DNA from 2 places in the Rossellomorea sp. DUT-2 genome. Region 2 is predicted to be linked to the other one. Evidence: a T-box and tRNA genes for the amino acid it is inferred to sense, from the RefSeq annotation. Region 2 holds a T-box; the other holds one or more tRNA genes.
What was found. The T-box of region 2 lies ahead of thrS (threonine--tRNA ligase). A T-box ahead of a tRNA ligase gene usually reads a tRNA of that ligase, here a tRNA-Thr.
Positions count from the first base shown of each region.

Region 1: it has a tRNA-Thr gene. The T-box ahead of thrS (threonine--tRNA ligase) is inferred to sense a tRNA for this amino acid. The anticodon was not compared.

Region 1 covers NZ_JBQPEO010000005.1:311,800-319,412, forward strand. Annotated here, with positions in the region: gene ACOSV2_RS19365 (pullulanase) at 1-2,094, shown strand, start outside; gene ACOSV2_RS19370 (DUF5658 family protein) at 2,481-2,783, shown strand; gene ACOSV2_RS19375 (hypothetical protein) at 2,926-4,968, opposite strand; tRNA gene ACOSV2_RS19380 (tRNA-Glu) at 5,492-5,566, shown strand; tRNA gene ACOSV2_RS19385 (tRNA-Val) at 5,571-5,646, shown strand; tRNA gene ACOSV2_RS19390 (tRNA-Thr) at 5,664-5,739, shown strand; tRNA gene ACOSV2_RS19395 (tRNA-Lys) at 5,772-5,847, shown strand; tRNA gene ACOSV2_RS19400 (tRNA-Leu) at 5,883-5,967, shown strand; tRNA gene ACOSV2_RS19405 (tRNA-Gly) at 5,977-6,051, shown strand; tRNA gene ACOSV2_RS19410 (tRNA-Leu) at 6,057-6,145, shown strand; tRNA gene ACOSV2_RS19415 (tRNA-Arg) at 6,172-6,248, shown strand; tRNA gene ACOSV2_RS19420 (tRNA-Pro) at 6,254-6,330, shown strand; tRNA gene ACOSV2_RS19425 (tRNA-Ala) at 6,339-6,414, shown strand; tRNA gene ACOSV2_RS19430 (tRNA-Met) at 6,490-6,563, shown strand; tRNA gene ACOSV2_RS19435 (tRNA-Ile) at 6,592-6,665, shown strand; tRNA gene ACOSV2_RS19440 (tRNA-Ser) at 6,674-6,766, shown strand; tRNA gene ACOSV2_RS19445 (tRNA-Met) at 6,803-6,876, shown strand; tRNA gene ACOSV2_RS19450 (tRNA-Asp) at 7,012-7,088, shown strand; tRNA gene ACOSV2_RS19455 (tRNA-Phe) at 7,150-7,225, shown strand; tRNA gene ACOSV2_RS19460 (tRNA-Tyr) at 7,262-7,345, shown strand; tRNA gene ACOSV2_RS19465 (tRNA-Trp) at 7,371-7,444, shown strand; tRNA gene ACOSV2_RS19470 (tRNA-His) at 7,462-7,534, shown strand; tRNA gene ACOSV2_RS19475 (tRNA-Gln) at 7,543-7,613, shown strand, end outside.
Region 2 covers NZ_JBQPEO010000001.1:807,567-815,179, reverse strand. Annotated here, with positions in the region: gene ACOSV2_RS04075 (aromatic amino acid hydroxylase) at 1-35, shown strand, start outside; gene ACOSV2_RS04070 (4a-hydroxytetrahydrobiopterin dehydratase) at 32-325, shown strand; gene ACOSV2_RS04065 (GNAT family N-acetyltransferase) at 372-791, opposite strand; gene pyrH (UMP kinase) at 863-1,591, opposite strand; gene thrS (threonine--tRNA ligase) at 1,787-3,010, opposite strand; T-box leader at 3,062-3,285, opposite strand; T-box leader at 3,320-3,541, opposite strand; gene ACOSV2_RS04050 (undecaprenyl-diphosphate phosphatase) at 3,613-4,434, opposite strand; gene ACOSV2_RS04045 (hypothetical protein) at 4,487-4,795, opposite strand; gene ACOSV2_RS04040 (YitT family protein) at 4,982-5,884, opposite strand; gene ACOSV2_RS04035 (ATP-binding protein) at 6,297-7,550, shown strand.

The DNA of each region.
Region 1 (7,613 bases), on a different contig from region 2:
GATAACAAGTATGCCTACGATGGTGACGATCTTGGTGCCACATACAATAAAGGAAACGCAACCTTAAAACTATGGGCACCGAAAGCAAGCAAGGTCGTCGCAAACTTCTTTGATAAAACAGATGCTGCGAAACCAATCGGCAGTGTCGAACTGACCCTTGGTGAAAAAGGCGTCTGGTCAACGGATGTAAAAGCAAAGGAATTAAAGGTAAAGGATCTGAAAGGCTACTACTATCAATATGAAGTAACCAATGATGGCGTCACGAAAAAAGTCTTGGATCCGTACGCGAAATCAATGGCTGCTTTTACCGTCAATACTGAGGGTGAAGCAGGACCTGACGGCGATAACGTCGGAAAAGCGGCGATCGTCGATTTAAAAGGAACCGATCCTAAGAAATTCAGTCATGCTTCCATTGATGGCTATGAAAAACGTGAAGATGCGGTCATTTACGAGGTTCACGTCCGTGACTTTACGTCTGACCCTTCGATTGAAAAAGATCTGAAGAAGGAAAGATGGGGCACCTATGACGCATTCATCAAAAAGCTTGATTACATTAAGTCCATGGGTGTGACACACGTTCAACTGCTGCCGATCATGGCGTGGTACTACGGTGATGAAACGAATATGGGCGAACGTGAGCTTGAGTATTCAGCGGGTGGCAATGAATACAACTGGGGTTACGATCCTCACAGCTACTTCTCCCCGGATGGTGCGTATTCACAGGATGCCACTGATCCGCAATTACGAATCGAAGAAACGAAACGTTTGATCGACGCGATTCATGATAAGGGTATGGGTGTCGTGCTTGACGTCGTTTACACGCATATGGCTAAAACAAGCACACTGAACGATATCGTGCCAAATTACTACGCGTTCCAGGATGACAAAGGGAACTTCCTTGGAGGATTCGGGAACAACCTAGCGACCAACCATACAATGGCTGAAAAGCTGATGGTCGACTCAGTGAAATACTGGTTCGACGAATACAAGATCGATGGCATGAGATTCGATATGATGGGCGACGCAACCTATCCATCCATTCAAAAAGCCTATGATGCAGCGGCTGAAATCAATCCGGACGCACTGTTCATCGGTGAAGGCTGGAGAACATTCGCCGGCCACTTATCTGATCCTTCCCTTGAAGGAATGGGTGCCGACCAGGATTGGATGGACAAAACTGATGACGTAGGAGTTTTTTCGGACGAAATCCGCAATGAATTGAAATCCGGTTTCGGTTCAGAAGGCGAGCCGCGATTCCTGACAGGTGGCGCTCGCGACATCAACACGATTTTTAACAACATCAAAGGACAGCCGGGCAACACGGCAGACGACGACCCGGGGGACATGGTCCAATACATCGCAGCGCATGACAACCTGCCGTTATACGATGTCATTGCCCAATCGATCAAAAAGGACCCGGCCATTCCCGAAAACAACCTGGAGATCCACAAGCGTATTCGCCTTGGTAACTCCATGATCCTAACCTCACAAGGGACGGCTTTCATCCACGCGGGTCAGGAATACGGAAGAACGAAGCAATGGCTGGGAGAAGGCGTACCGGAACAGAAATATCATGAGCTGGAAGATGAAGAGGGCAACCCATTTGGATACTTCATCCACGACTCATACGACTCATCCGACGCCATCAACAAATTTGATTGGGAAAAAGCAACGAACAAAAAGAAATATGAAGTTAATACAACGACGAGAGAATATACAGAAGGTTTGATTAAGCTTAGAAGATCAACGAATGCTTTCCGTTTAGGTGAGCAGGAGCTGGTTGACCAGAATGTATCACTGCTTGATTTGCCAGAAATCCAGGATACAGACTTGATGCTGGCTTACAAGAATGTATCCACGGATGATACTGGTGAGTACTACGTATTCGTCAATGCGGATAGCGAAGCACGTACTCTATCGGTGGGTGACTATGACTTCTCTAAAGGGAAGGTTGTAGTAGACAACGACGAAGCGGGGACGAAGCCTGTTTCCAAGAAGTCCGGATTTACATTGAAGAAAGATACTTTGACTTTGGATCCTTTGACTACTGTTGTGATTAAGGTGGATGAGAAGGGGAAGAAAAAGAAGCGATAGTATTATAGAACTGGATAAAAACAAACAACCTCAACCCTGAGAAAAAGGGTTGGGGTTTTGTTTAGGATTGAGCCTATTAAAAAAGAGGTAAAGTATTGCAGAAAGAAGAAGCTAGCCAGTGTCATTTTAAACAAACGTATGATTGATTGCTGAATCTTTATAAGTAATGGCACATAATCAACTTAATAAACGTTTGTTTAATATTGAAAATACCTTAGCAACGGAAGGGAACATCGACACGATGGTTATTTTAAAATCTTAACCATTGAAGTTCTTTATAACGTATTTATTACCTCGTAATAATCGGTTCTCTGTAATATAATAGATTTATCAGTTCTTAAAAAAGAACAAAAATAACTTGTATGATGAACAGGGGAATCCATTCCATGAGGCAACTACTTCTTTACATCGCAATTCTAAACCTCCTAGATGCATCTCTGACCATGTATGGCTTACATTTCGATTACATCACAGAAGCCAATCCTCTTATGAATAATCTTTACTTCACCAGTCCCTGGTTATTTCTACTATTGAAATGTGTACTTTCTCTATCCTTACTTATTCTTTTATACAAACTCAATCTGGATAAAAGGTCTTCCAATGTTTTACTCAGTGTTTCAGTCATTGCGGCAGTCTCTTATAGTATTACCTGTATGATGCATGGTTATTGGCTAATGGAGATTATCTGAACTAAAGGGCGGAGATGGCTAAAACGTCTCATTCACATAAGGGCAAATGGCTATGTACTTTCTCTTCTATTTTGTAGTAGCTTGATAGCCAAAAAGAAGAGAGTGATTTAGTCGACCGGACAAGTGGAGAGGCGTTTTGTCCCTATGTGATGACCCTGGACAAAGGACCAGTCCCTCCGTATATGAACAATTCGATATTATTATTGGTTTCAATAATCGAAGTATCGTTTATACGCTTGTAACGAATACTTTCCTTCCACACATAGTCAGAAAGAACGCTGCTTTCCTGTTCCTCCCGAAATAAATCAAACTGGTGATTACAGTAGCGGTAGATTGTCTGGTCGGTCCTTTGTTTGGCATTCAAGCCAATGATGAATTTCATGATGGCGCCCCAAAACCCTGTGTAGCTCATATTCTTGATCGGGCTGCTTGTAAACTGATGAATCGTAAGGGTTCGGCCATCTCGAAACGTAATATCAGATGTGACGGACGAAGCCGAATGCACATCTCCAGATAAGATGATGCAGTCACTTGGGTTCCAAGCTGATACCTGATGAAGGAAGTTGCTAAAGCCTTTCCCATTGTATTTCCATGCTTCTAAATCAAAATCGCTCTGCACAGGTAAACCATACGTCCTGAGTGGAAGCATGTAGTCATGTAGAAAGTTTTCAATTAATCCGATTCCATAAAGAGGGGCAGGGGATACAAGGATTAAGGGCTCACCTTCATTCCAACCAGACGCGGTCAGTTTAATTGAAACCCCGTTCCATCCCTCCTGATCAATAAGGTTTGGACTATATCTTTCCTCATCTATCCGTTTTCCAACTTTCACAGGCTTGGGTTTATTTACATAACCACGCTGGGTTCTTGTATCAAGAAATACGGCCTTTGGTGCAGTGGGAGCAGTATAATGCCAAGAATCATAGTTCCATAGAGAATGTACCCAGTTGGAGTGGGGAAGTGACCCAGGGTGAAAAGAGTCAAAGTAGGTTTGCATGGTTTGACCGAAATGGGTAAACGTATCCGGTTCATTGCCCCAGCCTTGAAAAAGCCAATAAGATACCAAGCCGTTACTAATGACATGTCTCCCTAAAGGAGCGTTCCAAACGCTCGTTTTCCAATCCTGTGTCAAATTCCAATCATCTGTTATATCGTGGTCATCAAACATCATATAGGTCGGTGTATTGGCCAATACTCTTCTGACAGAATACAAAGCTTCCTCCACTTTAGCCAGTTCTCTCATCTGCTTTTGATAGCGCTCTTCAAGCTGGTGACATTCCGTTTTATGCTCTTTGCTTTGACAATCCTTAAAAGCAAAATAGACTTCATTCTTATCCACTGCTGCTTGAAAGGTTTCTAACATCCCTTCCTTATGTGCGAGTTCCCATAATGAGGGACTCCAAGACAAAATATACATGGCTGCATAGTCACTGAAGCTTAACAGATGATTTGCAGCTTTTCTGGAAGTGAATTTGCAAAAGTGTTCCGTAATATATTGCCTGCCATTGATCTGCTTAATTCCCTGCTTAAAAGAACCTTCTTTTAAGCGTGGTTCAATGGAACCAAGGTCTTCTTCTTGTCCCACCAGTTCTTTACCGAACCTTGTGATGATCTTAAATAGGGGATCTGCTACATCATCGGCATATATTTGATCTCCCATTAAAAATAGAGAGGATGGTCTATCGGCATTATTGAAAGTTGACGCAATGGTTTTATCCGCTTGAACCAATACATCTGTTCCAACACCGTGCAGCTTTCGACAGGATCCGTATAGAATATTCGATGTATTTCCTTCGTTCATATAAAAGGTTGGGTATGCGAGATTTTCGTAGACAATCGAGTGTGGATGAGTGGGGGAAAGTAAGTCAAAGCTGCCGAGGTCCAGTGTTTCCACACTATTTTCAAACAATAAATTGTATCCCAGTAATTTATTTGTAGGGAAAGATCCGGCTTGTGGAGATATGTTAATTAAACTTATATATAAATTCCTTCCGGCTTGTACCGTTTTCGTCTTAGTTTCACAGGCTATGCTCATATAGTCAAAACATTGTGATTCGTTACCCTGTTTTATCTTGAATAACTCCGCTTTAATATCATATGGCTTGCTCAATGCAATCCAAATAAAAGCTTGTGCAGGTTCCACCCGACGAACAATCGGCCCACACAAAATCGTTGGAAGCTCCATGAATCCATCACCCCATTCTTAATCTATTACTATCGTATTCAACTCCTAATGACAATGTGTAAACAAGCTTAAACCCGAAAAGAGGTCCGTCCCTCATCGCATTAAAGCGATGAGGGACGGACCTCTTTTATGAAATTATTGGGTGCGTTCAAAGTTAAATTTGAAAACCGGAATTGATTCTATTAATTAATGAAGAAGAATAGAGGGGTGGGGGTTAATCTCGTTTGCAAATAGTTTATATTTGACGATGCAGTGATACTTTACTGAATTCTTCAATATGGGAAGAGCAGGAAGATCCTGTAGTTATTTAAAAGAATTAGAAAAACAACACCATTATGGAAGGATTATTGAATTTACTATTGATATAAGATTTGAAAATGTGGTATATTCTTTTTCGGCTCACAAAAATGTTAAGGTGAGTAAGTCGAAAAAATTTTTCGTTTTTTAGTTATTTAGAAGTTGACTTCTGCGAAATTAATTGATATAGTTATACATGTCCTTAAGTGGGACGCTTTAAAAATATGGCCCATTGGTCAAGTGGTTAAGACACCGCCCTTTCACGGCGGTAACACGGGTTCGAATCCCGTATGGGTCACCAATTTGGAGGATTAGCTCAGCTGGGAGAGCATCTGCCTTACAAGCAGAGGGTCGGCGGTTCGATCCCGTCATCCTCCACCATTTTTTATAATCAATATGCCGGTGTAGCTCAACTGGTAGAGCAACTGACTTGTAATCAGTAGGTTGGGGGTTCAAGTCCTCTTGCCGGCACCATTGTTTTTTATTTTGTTTCATTTTTATATTGTGAGCCATTAGCTCAGTTGGTAGAGCATCTGACTTTTAATCAGAGGGTCGAAGGTTCGAATCCTTCATGGCTCACCATTGATTTTTGTGGAAGCAAAATATCAATCATAGATGCGGGTGTGGCGGAATTGGCAGACGCACCAGACTTAGGATCTGGCGCCGCAAGGCGTGGGGGTTCAAGTCCCTTCACCCGCACCATTATATTTCGCGGAAGTAGTTCAGTGGTAGAACACCACCTTGCCAAGGTGGGGGTCGCGGGTTCGAATCCCGTCTTCCGCTCCAAACTAGCCGGGGTGGCGGAACTGGCAGACGCACAGGACTTAAAATCCTGCGGTAGGTGACTACCGTACCGGTTCGATTCCGGTCCTCGGCACCATTGTTTCTTATAAAATGAATTGTTTAGCGCCCGTAGCTCAATTGGATAGAGCGTTTGACTACGGATCAAAAGGTTAGGGGTTCGACTCCTCTCGGGCGCGCCATATATCGGGAAGTAGCTCAGCTTGGTAGAGCACTTGGTTTGGGACCAAGGGGTCGCAGGTTCGAATCCTGTCTTCCCGACCACTTCTTTTGGGGCCTTAGCTCAGCTGGGAGAGCGCCTGCTTTGCACGCAGGAGGTCAGCGGTTCGATCCCGCTAGGCTCCACCAAGTTTTTTACGAAAGTAAATAAACTTCATTGAATCTTACTTAATCAAGATTCAGATTGAATAGTAAACGTTTCGTGGCGGTGTAGCTCAGCTGGCTAGAGCGTACGGTTCATACCCGTGAGGTCGGGGGTTCGATCCCCTCCGCCGCTATTACTAAATACATGACGCACGATTATAAGGACCCTTAGCTCAGTTGGTTAGAGCAGACGGCTCATAACCGTCCGGTCGTAGGTTCGAGTCCTACAGGGTCCATTATACAGGGAGGAATACCCAAGTCCGGCTGAAGGGATCGGTCTTGAAAACCGACAGGGGTGTAACAGCCCGCGGGGGTTCGAATCCCCCTTCCTCCTCCATAATTCCTTTCGTGGGAAATTTCATACTTATATCGTCGCGGGGTGGAGCAGTTCGGTAGCTCGTCGGGCTCATAACCCGAAGGTCGCAGGTTCAAATCCTGTCCCCGCAATACCATTTTGACTTAGGATAGGATATCCCTTGAAGAGTCACGCATGGATAGTTATTTTGACTGTCGTCAAGGTAATGAAATCTATTTTGCTTGCGCAAATAATGAAAGTTATTTTGACTATCGTCAAAAAACTCTGGTCCGGTAGTTCAGTTGGTTAGAATGCCTGCCTGTCACGCAGGAGGTCGCGGGTTCGAGTCCCGTCCGGACCGCCATTTTCAATTACTTAGTAATAGGGAAGTTGATCATTTGAAAATTTAATCTTCTATATAATATGGCTCAGTAGCTCAGTTGGTAGAGCAATGGACTGAAAATCCATGTGTCGGCGGTTCGATTCCGTCCTGAGCCACCATTTATACTTAAGAATCTTTAAGTATTTATTTTATTTGGAGGGGTAGCGAAGTGGCTAAACGCGGCGGACTGTAAATCCGCTCCTTCGGGTTCGGCAGTTCGAATCTGCCCCCCTCCACCATTTTTAACAAAACTCTCTATTATATAGGGGCATAGTTTAACGGTAGAACGAAGGTCTCCAAAACCTTTGGTGTGGGTTCGATTCCTACTGCCCCTGCCAAAGATATGTTAAGCATGGCGATTGTGGCGAAGTGGTTAACGCACCTGATTGTGGTTCAGGCATTCGTGGGTTCGATTCCCATCAGTCGCCCTTTATATTGGGCTATAGCCAAGCGGTAAGGCATCGCACTTTGACTGCGACATGCGTTGGTTCGAATCCAGCTAGCCCA
Region 2 (7,613 bases):
ATGTCATTTTTGGTAGGAAAGGAGTTACAGTATGAAGAAGTTAAGTGAAGCTGCCATTGCTCAAAATCTTGAAACTCTTGAGAAATGGCGTTTAATAGAAGAGAAATGGATTGAACGGCGCTATCGATTCAAGGATTACCTTGAAGGAATACGGTTTGTTAACAAACTGGCAGAGGCAGCCGAGGAAGTGAATCACCATCCTTTTATAACGATTCAATACAAATTGGTTATTGTAGAGTTAACCTCTTGGAGTGAAAATGGTCTGACGGATTCGGACTTTGATTTGGCCATTCAGTGTGAAAAACTGTATAAGGAAATGGTGTAAGCAAAAGAGACGGTCCCAAGGGGCTGTCTCTTTTGTTCATTGTACCTTATTCCAAATACTCTTCCGTCAAACTTGAGCTCAAATATCTTGCCATACCCGATTTCAGTTTCTTCATACCATGTTTTCTATAAAACTCTTCATTACCGGTTGTCGAGATTAACTGAACGCAGGAAACATCTTTTAACTGCTCTAATAGGTCACTCAAGATGAGACTGCCGATTCCATCTTTTTGATACTCTAAGTGAACGACCACATCATAAATCGCGGCATTGAACACTCCATCCGTTAAAGCTCTTCCAACTCCAATGACCCTTCCATCACTAATAGCCAAAGTTACAATGTCACTTCTTTGAAAAACCTTGGTGATTACTTCATTTGAGTGCTTCAACCATCCTGCTGACTGGTACACTTCACATATCTCATCCAGCATATTCGAATCAAATTTGTGATGAATCTTGATCTCCATTATTTTTCACCTTTCCTATTGCAACCAATCCGATCACTCATATTCATAAAATCATAGTTATATTCATCTTCTCAAAATCTCGTCTCTTCATGATTTATCAGCGTTCCCTGCTTCTGACCAGAGCATATTTTCTCCATGATTCCTGCCTGGTCGAAGTTAAAAATGTGTACAGGGAGTTTATAGTCTCTTGCTAACAGCAGAGCTGATTGATCCATGACTTTAATATTATTCGTTACAACGTCATCATAATTTAAATTGTGATACATCTTCGCGTTTTTATTTCGTTTAGGGTCACTCGTAAAAACACCATCGACCCCCTGCTTCGCTACCAGGATGGCCTCACTATTCGTTTCGATGGCTCGCTGAACGCTTGGATAATCCGTCGTTACGAAGGGTTGACCGTTTCCACCCCCGAAAATAACAATGTATCCTTTGTCAAGATGGTGAACGGCGCGAAGACGAATATACGGTTCGGCAACCGTTGAAACAGGGATAGAAGTCATCACTCGAACTTCTTTGTCAGTCTTACTTTTCAACACACCTCTAAGCATCAGACTGTTGATGATGGTTCCGAGAGTTCCAATACTATCCGCTTCTACCCTCTCTATTCCCCATGTATCTGCCAAGCTTCCCCGAAAAATATTGCCGCCACCCACAACTAAGGAAACTTCAATCCCCATATTGACGATCGACATGATTTCGCCTGCAATGTGATCAAGCTCTTCAGTCCCAAAATTATTTCCTTCCTTATCCGCCAGCGCTCCACCACTTAATTTAATTAATACACGCTTGTATCTCATCTATATTCCTCCCCTGGACATAAAAAAAGAACTAAAAAGGGAATGAATACCCTTTTAGTTCTTTTTATAGGAGAAGAAATGCTGATATATGATTGTTGATTGATTAACATTCCTTCTCCCCCTCTCTCACTATTCAGAATTTTCCTTCTCTAATTGTATAGAAAATAAAGGAAATGTTCAAGTGAATTTTTTTATTTAGTTCGCCCTACTACCCAAGTCATTTACCTCTTCTTGTAATTTCAACATAACTTCTTTTATCTTCACCATACCTACGTTTCCTTCCTTCCTCTTCCGTAACGAAATAGTATCACTCTCGACCTCCTTGTCTCCTATTACCATCATATAAGGAACTTTTTGCATCTCTGCTTCCCTGATTTTCAGACCGACTTTTTCTACGCGATCATCGACATCTACCCTAAACCCTTCTCTTTCTAATTGAGACTTCACACTTTGAGCATATTGGAAGTGTGCGTCTGAAATCGGAAGGATTTTGATCTGGTGGGGAGCTAACCAAAGTGGAAAATCTCCTCCGAAATGTTCAATGATGATTGCCATAAAGCGTTCAATCGAACCGTAAATGGCTCGGTGAATCATAATCGGTCTGACTGCTCCATTGTCTTCATCAATATATTCACAACCGAATTTTTCAGGCATTTGGAAATCAAGTTGAACCGTACCACATTGCCAGCTTCGACCAAGAACGTCCAATATATGAAAGTCTATTTTCGGCCCGTAGAAAGCACCGTCTCCTTTATTGATTCGATAATCGACGCCTCTCTCTTTCAATACACCTTCCAGATCTTCTTCAGCTTTATCCCATATTTCAACGGAGCCCATAAAATCTTCCGGGCGGGTAGAAAGCTCGACCTTATAGTCAAACCCGAATTTGCTATAGAAAAGATCGATAATATCCAATACTTTATGAAGCTCCGATCGAATCTGGTCTTCCCTTACAAATAGATGAGCATCATCCTGTGTGAAGGAACGGACTCTCAGTAATCCACTTAATGAACCCGATAGCTCATGTCGATGAACTAAACCTAGTTCACCGTAACGAAGGGGTAACTCCCGATAACTTCTTCTCTTGCTTTTATAGATCAAGACTGCCCCTGGGCAACTCATTGGCTTTATCGCATATTTCTGATCATCTACCTCTGAGAAATACATATTCTCATGGTAATGATCCCAGTGGCCCGACTTTTCCCATAGCTCCTGCTTCATCATGATGGGAGTCCTAATCTCCTGGTATCCTGCTTTCCGATGTTCTTTCTTCCAAAAGTCTTCTAACTCATTTCTTAATAGCATTCCTTTCGGTAGATAAAAAGGCATCCCGGGTGCCTCCTCCATCGATACAAATAACTCCAGCTCCTGACCTAGTTTCCTGTGATTTCGTTTTTCCACTTCAGATTGAATTGACATTTTGTTTCCTCCCAATCATTTTTTATATAGAAAAAACCGCATTCATCCCTGTCAAGGGACGAATGCGGTCGTGGTACCACCCTATTTCCGAAGTGCTAAACAAAAGCCCTCCGCTCAAAGTTGATAACGGTTTTCCCGATTATGGATACTGACATTTCACCATAATAGCTCCAAGGTGGTAAATCATTTCTTTTTCTTCAGGGCTCTCAGCCACGTGACCCTGTTCTCTGGTAAGAAAAACAGCAAATGATTCGTGTCCTCTTCATCACTTTTTTATTCAATTAATAAAAAGACCGCACCCATCCCTAACCAAGGGACGAGTGCGGTCGTGGTTCCACCCTAATTCAGAAGTGTAAAATATTACTCTTCGCTTAAGTAAGATAACGGTTTTCCCGATTATGGATACTGACATTTCACCATAATAGCTCCGAGGTGGTAAATCATTTCCTTTTCTTCAGGGCTCTCAGCCGGTGACCCTGCTCTCTGATCAAGAAAAAGCGGAAAGACTCATGTCCTCATCTTAGCTTTCGTATAGTATATTCAATTCAGAATAAATTTGTTATTGAAATTATATGGTAGTATTTTCTAACTGTCAAGAGTGATTAAATAAAAACAATAAGAATAATCGCAACAAGGACAAGTCGATAAATCGCAAATGGAATTAGCTTGATTTTATTGATCACCTTCAGGAAAAAGTGTATCGACAGATAAGCAAATAGAAATGCACTTAAGAACCCAACCAATAGAAACGGTAAAAACTCAGGGGTAAAATACATCCAGTTCTTCATAAGAGAAAGCGAACTTGCTCCCAACATGATGGGAACCGCCATAATGAATGTGAAATCTGATGCTGCCCGGTAGCTCAATCCTAGTAATACTCCTCCAGATATGGTGGAGCCTGACCGCGAAAAACCTGGCCATAATGATAAGCATTGAATAAGCCCGATCACCAGCGCTTTTTTATGTGTTATCCCATCGACGTTTTCCACTGTGACGCTTTTGGGACGAAACAAATCCGCTGCAATCATGAGGAAAGCACCGATCGTTAAACCAGCCAGAACTGTATTAAGCGAAAAAAGGTGCTCATCTATATAATCCTCAAATAACAAGCCTAGAATCACTGCGGGTATTAATCCAACCAGTATGTGAGTTAATTTTAAATTGGATGATTTACTTGCGGTACGGTGATTAAATCCGAGTAAATCTTTAAATCTCTCTCTAAATACAATGACAACTGCTAAAATTGAGCCTACTTGGATCACAACTTTGAACGTATTTGCCGGATATTTACCCAGTATTTCTTTCGATTGGATCCATAAATCGTCTACTACAATCATATGGCCAGTGGAAGATACAGGAGCAAACTCCGTTAACCCTTCGACCATACCCAATATGAATGCTTTTATTAACATGATGACGTCCATTTATCATTTCTCCTCTATCGTTTAATCATACTGTGTGTGAATATGACAGTCATTAAAGATAGTTGGAGTGATATTTCACGATGACCCCAAACCCGGTTGAATCCCCTCTATAATGGGAATATAGTCCGTCATTGGAAAGAGTGGGAAGAATTAGAGTCAGAATTCTTTTAAAAGGAATTTTGCTTTTATCTTCTATTTTCTTCGTCACTAAAGAAGAAGTTAAAGAGAAAGAATCATCGTCAAGATAGGCAATTTGAGCTTGATCCTGAATGACCTCTTCTCCCCTATGAGCCTGAATATCGTTTATCTGCTGGAAAATTCCAAAAGAGCAAAATAGTACAAGCAACATGATTTTCTTCACTCTTTTCCCCCCCTCGTGATAATCTAGCTTATCATACTATAACCGACAGGGGACGACAATAAGGAATTACTGAACAGAACACTTCCTATGTATCATTTGTATCATTAGCCTAAAAAATCATGTTCAAGGTCAAATCAATAAAAAGTACAGTATAGAGCTTTCCTATACTGTACTTCTCTCTTACAACTAATGAATGTCTTTCTTCTTAAACCTCCCGCCCCTTACCTCTGCTATGTCCGCAATGGCTAGAAAAGCGGAAGGATCATGTTCTGCAACGATATCTTTAAGTTTCGCCTCCTCCAGACGAGTGATGACACAGAATATGACTTTTTTGTCGTCTCCTGAAAAGGCCCCTTCTCCTTTCAAATAGGTCACTCCTCTCCCCAGTCGGTGTAAGAGGGCATCACCAATCTCCTTGTAATTTTCACTTATGATCCAAACCGATTTGGATTCATCCAGTCCTTTAATAGTAATATCAATCATTTTAAATGCTACATAATAGGCCAGAAGTGAATACATGGCTCTATCCCAGCTAAACACAAATCCGGCGGAAGCCAGAATAAACAGATTGATGAACATTATGATTTCACCAACAGAGAAGGGCAGCTTTTTACTTGATAAAATAGCAAGGATTTCCGTACCATCCAGAGATCCACCGTAACGAATGACCATACCCACTCCTATTCCGAGAACGATGCCGCCGAATAAAGAAGCCAGCAGAATATCTTGTGTGAAGGCAGCTACCGGATGAAGAAATGTCGTTGAAATCGATAATATGATAATTCCATATAATGTTGAGAATGCGAAGGTTTTTCCGATTTGTTTATATCCGATGAAGAAAAAGGGGATGTTGAGAATAAAGATGAAAAGACCAAGTTTAACGCCTGTAATATGGGAGAGCATAATCGAGACGCCAACGATTCCTCCGTCAATGACCTGGTTCGGGACTAGGAATATTTCAAGCCCAACCGCCATGATCATCGCCCCGATGGTAATGAGGAAAGCTCTCTTCACTACCTCTTTTAGGGGAATCTTCTTATGCTTTATTTTCACTTGCTGCAATTGATCTATTACCTGTCCTTCAATCATTCTCGTTCCTCCTCCTAAGATTAACATCCCGCGACAACTACTGAACTCATCTCATTGGAACCAAAATGATCTATGTAACATACACCAAACCAATCCATCAAAGCCCACAAAAACCGGCTTGTATAACTTATATATTCTATTTTCACCTTCAAAATACCTGCTAAAAGTGAGGGACGGACCTCTAATAGAGCACCATCCGCCTTTCATTTAAACAACGAAAATCTTGTTTTAATCATATTATTCAAGTTATCCAGCCATTTTCTATTAATAATTTCAAGGTCCGTCCCTCATCTAATTGTAAGATTTGACTCAAAGGGGAAAATGCAGTATTTTTAATACTTGTATATTCAAATTTTGGATAGGCTGGAACTGTTTTCTTTTTCCAGGTAAATTAGGTTTTGGAGGCTTTTCTTTGATTACATTAATCAAAACTTTGTTGGTCAATATTACAATTTTATTTTCCTTTACGTATAATGCAAACGTATTATTTCCATTTAAAGAAAAACAAGTTCCACATTATAAACATAAAATCACTTACGGTCTTATCGCATCCTTTGGGGCTTTATTGTGTATGCTTTATCCGATTGAAACCCTTGGAGAAACTCATTTTGACTTACGAATGATCGCGATTTTAATTGCGACGATCTACGCCGGATTATTATCAGGATCGATCGTTTTAGGATGCGTGATCATCTTCCGCCATTTAATAGGTGGTCCATATGTAATGGTTGGAATAACGGTCTCCGTGCTGGCGTTTGTAATAGGCATTCTCTTTCGTAAGATGTTATTAAAGACACAATATAAATTACTGGGAAGTACAATCATCTTCCTGTTTCATTCATTGTTTTACATCATGATTATCTACAACTATATTCCTATTCTTCATTTGCCGTTTTATTTCACTTATTTCACTGTTTTCTATTTTACATTTGTGGCACTGGTGTTCATTATTGAACATTTGATTCGAACGAACAAACAGATTGAAGAAATGGTGTATCTCGATAAATTGAATATGGTGGGACAGATGGCGGCTTCTATTGCCCATGAGATTCGCAACCCCCTTGCAACCGTTAGAGGATTCATACAGCATCTAAGCGAGGATACTGAGGATGAACAGTTTAAAAGGTACTCCCCTCTTATTCTGAATGAATTAGATCGTACGAATAAAATCATCACAGACTACCTAAGCGTAGCAAGACCAAGTGAATTTCAGCTGTCTACACTCAACCTGGAAAGAGTGCTTCAGGACTGTGTCGACTTACTAAGACCATTCGCCTCCTATTCGAATACATCGATACTATTCCACCAAAATGGCACCCATTATATTAAGGGTGATGAGCATCATATGAAGCAAGCGATTATGAACGTCATAAAGAACGGAATTGAATCAATTGAGGAACGTGGGGAAATCACCATCTTTTTAAAAGAAGACTCTACCAGGGACAATGTGGTCATCAATATTTCAGACACGGGAAAAGGGATGACTGGGGATGAGCTGAAAAAGATCGGTTTACCCTTTTACACAACGAAAACAAAGGGCACCGGCCTTGGGAGCATGGTAACGAATAAAATCATTCGTGAAATGGGTGGAATGATTGAATACGAAAGTGAGTTGAATAAGGGTACTGTCGTGAAAATTCGACTACCCCTCACAACCAAACAATAATCATCACCAAAAGCTTAGGAGATTTTATCCTGGGCTTTTTTCTTGGAATAATCCCATCGCTGT